DNA from 2 places in the Pseudomonas sp. MAG733B genome. Region 1 is predicted to be linked to the other one. Evidence: riboswitches for the same ligand, from Rfam matches in the RefSeq annotation. Region 1 holds a riboswitch; the other holds the start of a gene.

Region 1 (3,840 bases):
TTGCGACAACTCCACCAACCGCTCGACGCCATAGCGCCAATAGGCAATGCCGCCGTGCAGCGAAATCAGAATGACCTTGGCGTGACGCAAGACCTCATCGACATAGAGATCGACCGAGGCATGGTTCTGCACCTGCATCGGATTGGCCAGACGCACGCTCGGGTAATCGTCGGGCAACTGCTGTGCCGCTTCGGCGAGCAGCGCCAGGCTGGAATCGCCGCTGCACAGGATCACCAGCTCGGCAGGGGTTTGGCCAAGGTCGGCGATGTTGTCATCCGACACGAAACCGCCGGGCTGGGTCCTGAGCAGGTGCATGGTTTACACGCTGAGCGCAGCGCGCAATTGCGCTTCGAGCAGTGCCGCGTCCAGTGCCTGGCCGATCAACACCAGACGGGTGACGCGCGACTCTTCGGCGCCCCACTGACGGTCGAAGTGTTTGTCGAAACGCGTACCCACGCCCTGGATCAGCAGACGCATCGGCTTGTTCGGGATGGCGGCGAAACCTTTCACGCGCAGGATGCCGTGCTGCACCACCAGTTGGGTCAACGCGTCCATCAGCAGGCTTTCGTCGGCTTGCGGCAGTTCGATGGAGATCGAATCGAAAGCATCGTGGTCGTGGTCATCGTGATCGTCATCACCGTCGTGGTGGTGATCGTGGTGACTGTGACGGCTGTCGATGTGCTCTTCGGAACCGGCGCCAAGGCCGATCAGCACGTCCAGTGGCAGGCGACCGCTGCTGGCTTCGATGACTTTCACCGCTGGCGGCAATTCTTCAGCCACTTCCAGGCGCACGCGGGCCAGGTCTTCCGGGCTGATCAGGTCGGCCTTGTTGAGGATCACCAGGTCGGCGCTGGACAGTTGGTCGGCGAACAATTCGTGCAGCGGCGATTCGTGGTCCAGGTTCGGATCAAGTTTGCGCTGGGCATCGACCTGATCCGGGAACGCGGCGAAAGTGCCGGCGGCCACGGCCGGGCTGTCGACCACGGTGATGACTGCGTCGACGGTGCAGGCACTGCGGATTTCCGGCCACTGGAAGGCTTGCACCAGCGGTTTCGGCAGAGCCAAACCGGATGTTTCGATCAAGATGTGGTCGAGATCGCCACGACGGGCGACCAGTTCGCGCATTACCGGGAAGAATTCTTCCTGGACGGTGCAGCACAGGCAGCCGTTGGCCAGTTCATAGACGCGGCCATTGGCCTCTTCTTCGGTGCAACCGATGGAGCACTGCTTGAGGATTTCACCGTCGATGCCCAGCTCGCCGAACTCGTTGACGATCACCGCGATGCGGCGGCCCTGAGCGTTGTCGAGCATGTGCCGCAGCAAGGTGGTTTTGCCCGAGCCGAGGAAGCCGGTAACGATGGTGACGGGGAGTTTGGCCAGTGTTTTCATCGGATGCCCTTTGGCAAGGTGGCGGGCATACGGGACGAGTACCGGCAACGCACATGCGCGCCGGAAGCGTTCGCCACCGGATCACCCCGCCCGGTTGTAGTGAGAATCTGTATCGAGGCAGGTCTCCTGGCTGACGGTGTGCCAGTCGCTTGACTGGCGTTTGCTGCGCCTTCCCGCGGGCTCAAGGGTTGAGCGTGCAGTGGCGTGGCAGCGAACATCACCGTTCACAGTTGCGGGGGCAGCCGCGGCATTGACCGCGTTCCCTTCTTAGCTTCGACAAACGCCGAAGAACCTCGAAAGCGCAAGGCTACGCATGGTATTGGGGCGGGTCAATGTTCAAGCGGAGAATGCGATCATCTGTGGCGAGGGAGCTTGCTCCCGCTCGGCGGCGAAGCCGTCGTGAAACCGAGCGCCGCGTTTCTACAGGAAGAACACATGAATCCGATTGCGACCGCTTCGCGCTCGAGCGGGAGCAAGCTCCCTCGCCACAGAAGCTCAAACGAGAACCCTTGCCAATTGACGTCCAACCCTCGCCCATGCTCTCCTACACGCCTTGTTACGGGTGCCCTTCACAGGGTGAAACGGGAAACCGGTGAATCATGTGCTTTACTCAAAGCCATGTCAGTCCGGTGCTGCCCCCGCAACGGTAAGCGAGCGAAGCGTCGAATCCACTGTGCCGATCAGGCATGGGAAGGTGATGCTTGCAGGATCAGGCAGACGCCTGCGCCCCTCGTGAGCCCGGAGACCGGCCCGCAACACAAAGTGAAAACACAATCACTGAATGACAAACCCGCGGTGGGCGGGCGCTGTTCGAATCTCTGCGCGCCCGGTCGTGCGGAGGCTCTGCATGCGCTTTTGATTCCCCGCTGACAGACCAGAGGGAAACGCCATGTCGATCATCAGCAGCACCGGCCACAGCAGCTCTTCCAGCGCCACCACAACCTTGACTCAACGCCTGACCGCCGCCGTTTGTGCGTCGATCCTTGGCGCGTGCCTGGTGTATTTCGCCGGTTTCTCGCACATCGAAGCGGTGCACAACGCCGCGCACGATACCCGCCACAGCTCTGCATTCCCGTGCCATTGAGACCTGCCGACATGATCAAGCGTATTGCGCAAACCGCAGGTTTCACCGGGCTGCTCGCCGCCCTGCTGCTCACCCTGCTGCAAAGCTTCTGGGTCTCCCCGCTGATTTTGCAGGCCGAAACCTACGAGAAATCCGAACCGGCCGCTCTTGAAGTCCACGAACATACCCACGCCGAGGGCGCTGTCGCCGCTCACACCCACGATGCCGAAGCCTGGGAGCCGGAAGACGGCTGGCAGCGCGTGCTGTCGACCACTGGCGGCAATCTGGTGGTGGCTGTCGGTTTCGCCCTGATGCTCGCTGGCCTCTACACCCTGCGCGCACCGACCAAAACTTCTCAGGGCCTGCTCTGGGGCCTGGCCGGTTACGCGACCTTCGTACTGGCGCCAACCCTCGGCCTGCCGCCTGAACTGCCAGGCACCGCTGCCGCCGATCTGGCACAACGACAGATCTGGTGGATCGGCACTGCCGCGTCCACCGCTGTCGGCATCGCCCTGATCGTGTTCAGCCGCCACTGGCTGATGAAAATCCTTGGCGCAGCAATCATCGCCGTTCCTCATGTGATTGGCGCACCGCAACCGGAAGTGCATTCGATGCTCGCGCCGGAAGCACTGGAAGCCCAATTCAAAATCGCTTCGCAGCTGACCAACGTGGCGTTCTGGCTGGCCCTGGGCCTGATCAGCGCCTGGTTGTTCCGCCGCAAAAGCGATGGTCAATACCACGCATGACTGATGTCAGCGCAGCGCCGACCTTGGTGGTCGGCCTGGGCTGCCAGCGCGGCTGCCCCCTCAATACGTTGCGGGCGCTGCTGGATCAGGCGTTACAAGCGCATCAAATCGGGCTGCATCAAATCAAGGCCCTGGCCAGTATCGACTTGAAGCGTGATGAACCGGCGCTGATCGAGTTGGCTGAACAACTGGCGCTGCCGCTGATGTATTTCAGCAGCGAACAACTGGCCGGTTATCAGCCTCAACTGAGTCACCATTCCGAGATCGCATTCGAGCGCACCGGCTGCTATGGCGTGGCGGAAAGCGCCGCCCTGGCCTTGGCCGAACAACTGGCCAACGCACCGGCCAAGCTTTTGATCCCGCGACAAAAATACGCCCAGGCCACCCTGGCATTGGCCAGCGCTGCATAAAATCCCCGATAATCCACGCATTCGATCATGAGCAATCTTCATCTGAAGCCTTGCGCAGCCCCTTTTTCCCACAGGAACCGACGATGACCGTCTACTTCATTGGCGCAGGTCCCGGCGACCCGGAACTGATTACCGTCAAAGGCCAGCGGCTGATTCGCAGCTGCCCGGTGATCATCTATGCCGGCTCACTGGTGCCCGCTGCGGTGCTTGAAGGCCATCACGCCGAAACGGT
Region 2 (3,840 bases), 1.4 Mb from region 1:
GCGAGGCGTTTTTGCATCACTGCGTCACCGCTCAACAAACCCACCAATTCGGCGCGAGTGCCTTCGACATCGGTCAACGAATCGAGCAGATAAAGCATGCCGCCACATTCGGCCAGCAACGGTTTGCCCGCTGCGTGGTGCGCGCGAATTGCGTTCAGCATCGAAGTGTTTTGCGAGAGGGCCACATGGTGCAATTCCGGATAACCGCCCGGCAGATACAGGCTGTCTGCTTCCGGCAATTGCGCGTCACGGATCGGCGAGAAAAACAGCAGCTCGGCGCCCATCGCCCGCAGCAAATCCAGACTGGCGCCATAGGTGAAGGCAAACGCTTCGTCCCGGGCGACGGCAATGCGCACGCCGGCTAGCAGCGGCTCGGCCGTCATCACGTCCGGCGCGGCGAACTCAACTGCTGGCGGCAGCGCTACCTCGCAACTGCTGGCCAAGGCATCGGCCGCCGCGTCGAGACGTACATCGAGATCATTCAACTCGCTGGCCTGCACCAGTCCGAGGTGGCGACTCGGCAATTCGATCCCGGTCTCCCGAGACAATGCGCCGTACCAACGCAGACCTTCAGTCAGGCTGCCTTCGAGCAACTGTGCATGACGCAGGGTGCCGACGCGGTTGGCCAGGACACCGGCAAACGGCAAGTCCGGCTGATAACGCGCCAGCCCCAAGGCCAATGCGCCAAAGGTCTGGGCCATGGCCGTGCCGTCGATCACGCCGAGCACCGGCACACCGAAGTGTCGCGCCAGATCAGCGCTGGACGGCGTGCCGTCGAACAGCCCCATCACGCCTTCGATCAGAATCAGATCGGCTTCGCCCGCCGCTTCCCACAACAGGCGACGACTTTCCTGCTCGCCGACCATCCACATGTCCAGTTGATAGACCGGCGCACCGCTGGCGCGCTCGAGGATCATCGGGTCGAGAAAGTCCGGGCCGCATTTGAACACGCGCACCTTGCGCCCCTGATTACGATGCAAACGGGCGAGCGCGGCGGTGACGGTGGTCTTGCCCTGACCGGAGGCCGGCGCGGCAATCAGTACTGCCGGGCAGTGTCGACTGTTTTTCATAAAATAGTATTCACAGCTCGACGCCTTTTTGCGCTTTGATACCGGCCTGGAAGGCGTGCTTGATCATGCCCATCTCGGTGACGGTGTCAGCCAGTTCCATCATCTCCGGCTTGGCGCCGCGACCGGTGACCACCACGTGCTGCATCGGCGGGCGCGCCTGCAAATCGCTGAGTACTTGATCGAGATCGAGGTAGCCGTGCTTCAGGGCGATGTTCAACTCATCCAGCACCACCAGGCCGATGGACGGATCGCGCAGCAGTTCCTGCGACACGGCCCAGGCGGCTTGAGCGGCAGCGATGTCGCGTTGGCGATCCTGAGTTTCCCAGGTAAAGCCCTCGCCCATCACATGAAAACGCACCTGCTCCGGGAAGCGTCGGAAGAACAGTTCTTCGCCCGTGCTGTTGCGGCCCTTGATGAACTGCACCACGCCGCACTGCATGCCGTGGCCCATGGCGCGAGCGAGCATGCCGAACGCCGAGCTGCTCTTGCCTTTGCCGTTGCCGGTCAGCACCAGCAGCAGGCCGCATTCGTTCGGGGAATTGGCGATGCGTTCGTCGATCACGGCTTTTTTGCGCAGCATGCGCGCCAGATGACGTTCGTCACGATCAGGGGTATCAGTCATGGGGGAGCTCTCCGTTGAGGCAGGAATAACGGCGGGCAGGCACAAGAATAGATGGCAAGAAGCCTGGCATCGCCCACCGTGATGCCGCTTGGATGGATCAGGCCGGTCTCCGGGCTCATGAGCGGCGTTGGCCGGACTGCGTGCCTTCCCATGTCGACAGTCGACACAGTGGCGCAAAACGCAGTTTTCACTCATTTACCGTTGCGGGGGCAGCGCCGGGATCGCGAGGCTTCATATATCGAAGCGACCACTCACCGACTTCCCTGTTTCACTCTGTCGACCCAAGCCACAGAGCACCTGAAACAAGCCGCGAAGGTTAGAGGGTTGGGGGTGGAGCGTCAATTGAAGACGGGGCGCGAAAGCGAATAACTGCCGCCGATCAGCAATTTGACGTCAATCTTGTGCCACACTCCGAGCAGTGATATCAAAGAGCCACAACCTCACAACACAATAACAAGGGTGAGCCCCATGCAAGGCATGATCATCAGCAATCCGAAGCTCGAATTCCTGCGCCCGGTGCTGGAGCGCTGGTTTGACTGTATCGACCGCTACAACGCCGTGCGCGGCGATAACGAAACGCCCTACTGGCTCGACGAAAAGGCCAACCTCGGCCTGCTTTCCTCCGCCGCGTGGATGGCCGAGATGATCACCCTGCAGCAATCGCCCACCCGCAAACAGCTCGAAGAAGGCGAGCGCAATGCTCGCGCCGACCTGTTCATCGCCACCCCCGAAACACGCGCCTGGCTGCAGGCCACGCAACGCTGGCCACGGGTCAACAGCCTGAACCTGACCCAGGCGCTGCATGACATCACCAGCGATGCCAAGCGCATCAGCTACGCCAGCGACCTGAAACTCGGCTGCCTGTTCGTCGCACCGCAAAAACTCCAGCATGGCGCTACCCCGGAAGAACTCCAGGACATGGTCGATGACCTGCAAAAAGAGCACACCTGCGCCGTGGCCTGGTATTTCCCCTACGCCTATCGCAAATTGCGCAACGAAGCGGGTCACTATCACCCTGGTATCGCCGTTCTGTTCAAGGAAGCGCGCAGCTGAAGGTTGAACCATCCTGCGTCCATGCTTCTCTATGATTAAATCAAGGCACTCATAGGGAAGATCAGCAATGCGCACGTCTCAGCTCGTATTCGTTGTCGCTCTCGCCGGAGGGCTCGCCGCTTGCGGTGAAACCTCCAGCCTGCAAGTCTCCGACGGCACCGGCCCGTCGCCCAAGTTGCCCGAACCCAATAAAACCCTGTTCCCGACGATGAACATCGCCCCGGCGATAGGCTGGCCGGACGGCGCAAAACCTGTGGCCGCCAGCGGCACGCAAGTCGCCGCGTTTGCCGAGGACCTCGATCATCCGCGCTGGTTATACGTGTTGCCCAATGGCGACGTACTGGTCGCCGAAACCAACGCGCCGCCCAAACCCGATGACAACAAAGGCATCAAGGGCTGGATCACCAAGAAAGTCATGGGCCGCGCCGGCGCGGACGTACCGAGCCCGAACCGCATCACGCTGCTGCGCGACACCAACCACGACGGCATCGCCGAAACGCGCACGGTGTTCCTGGAAAACCTCAATTCACCCTTCGGCATGACCCTGGTCGGCAATGACCTGTACGTTGCCGATACCGATCGACTGCTGCGTTTCCACTATGAAACCGGCGACACGGCCATCAAGTCGCAGCCGATCAAAGTCGTCGACCTGCCGGGCGGAACGCTGAATCACCACTGGACCAAAAACGTCATCGCCAGCCAGGACGGCAGCAAGCTGTACGTCACGGTTGGCTCGAACAGCAACGTCGGCGAGAACGGCATGGATCAGGAAGAAGGACGCGCGGCGATCTGGGAAGTGGATCGCGCCACCGGCAACCACCGGATCTTCGCCTCAGGCTTGCGCAACCCCAACGGCATGGCCTGGGAACCGCAAAGCGGCGCGTTGTGGACAGCGGTAAACGAGCGCGATGAGATCGGCAGCGACCTGGTGCCGGACTACATCACCTCAGTCAAGGACGGCGGGTTCTATGGCTGGCCGTTCAGCTACTACGGCCAGCATGTCGACGTGCGCGTCGAACCGCAAAACCTGGACCTGGTGGCCAAGGCGATTGCGCCGGACTACGCAGTCGGGCCACATACCGCATCACTGGGCCT

Evidence for each region. Region 1 has a riboswitch for cobalamin ahead of cobW (cobalamin biosynthesis protein CobW). Riboswitches for the same ligand answer to the same signal wherever they lie in the genome.
Region 2: linked by a shared signal. The riboswitch ahead of cobO (cob(I)yrinic acid a,c-diamide adenosyltransferase) and the one ahead of cobW (cobalamin biosynthesis protein CobW) in region 1 are both predicted to bind cobalamin.

Annotation. Positions count from the first base shown of each region.
Region 1 is NZ_CP145732.1:4,062,538-4,066,377, forward strand. It holds gene cobN (cobaltochelatase subunit CobN) at 1-315, opposite strand, end outside; gene cobW (cobalamin biosynthesis protein CobW) at 319-1,389, opposite strand; cobalamin riboswitch at 1,488-1,700, opposite strand; cobalamin riboswitch at 1,933-2,158, shown strand; gene V6Z53_RS18575 (CbtB-domain containing protein) at 2,279-2,473, shown strand; gene V6Z53_RS18580 (CbtA family protein) at 2,485-3,198, shown strand; gene V6Z53_RS18585 (cobalamin biosynthesis protein) at 3,195-3,608, shown strand; gene cobM (precorrin-4 C(11)-methyltransferase) at 3,692-3,840, shown strand, end outside.
Region 2 is NZ_CP145732.1:5,449,701-5,453,540, forward strand. It holds gene V6Z53_RS24825 (cobyrinate a,c-diamide synthase) at 1-1,070, opposite strand, end outside; gene cobO (cob(I)yrinic acid a,c-diamide adenosyltransferase) at 1,081-1,692, opposite strand; cobalamin riboswitch at 1,775-2,008, opposite strand; gene V6Z53_RS24835 (hypothetical protein) at 2,161-2,745, shown strand; gene V6Z53_RS24840 (sorbosone dehydrogenase family protein) at 2,813-3,840, shown strand, end outside.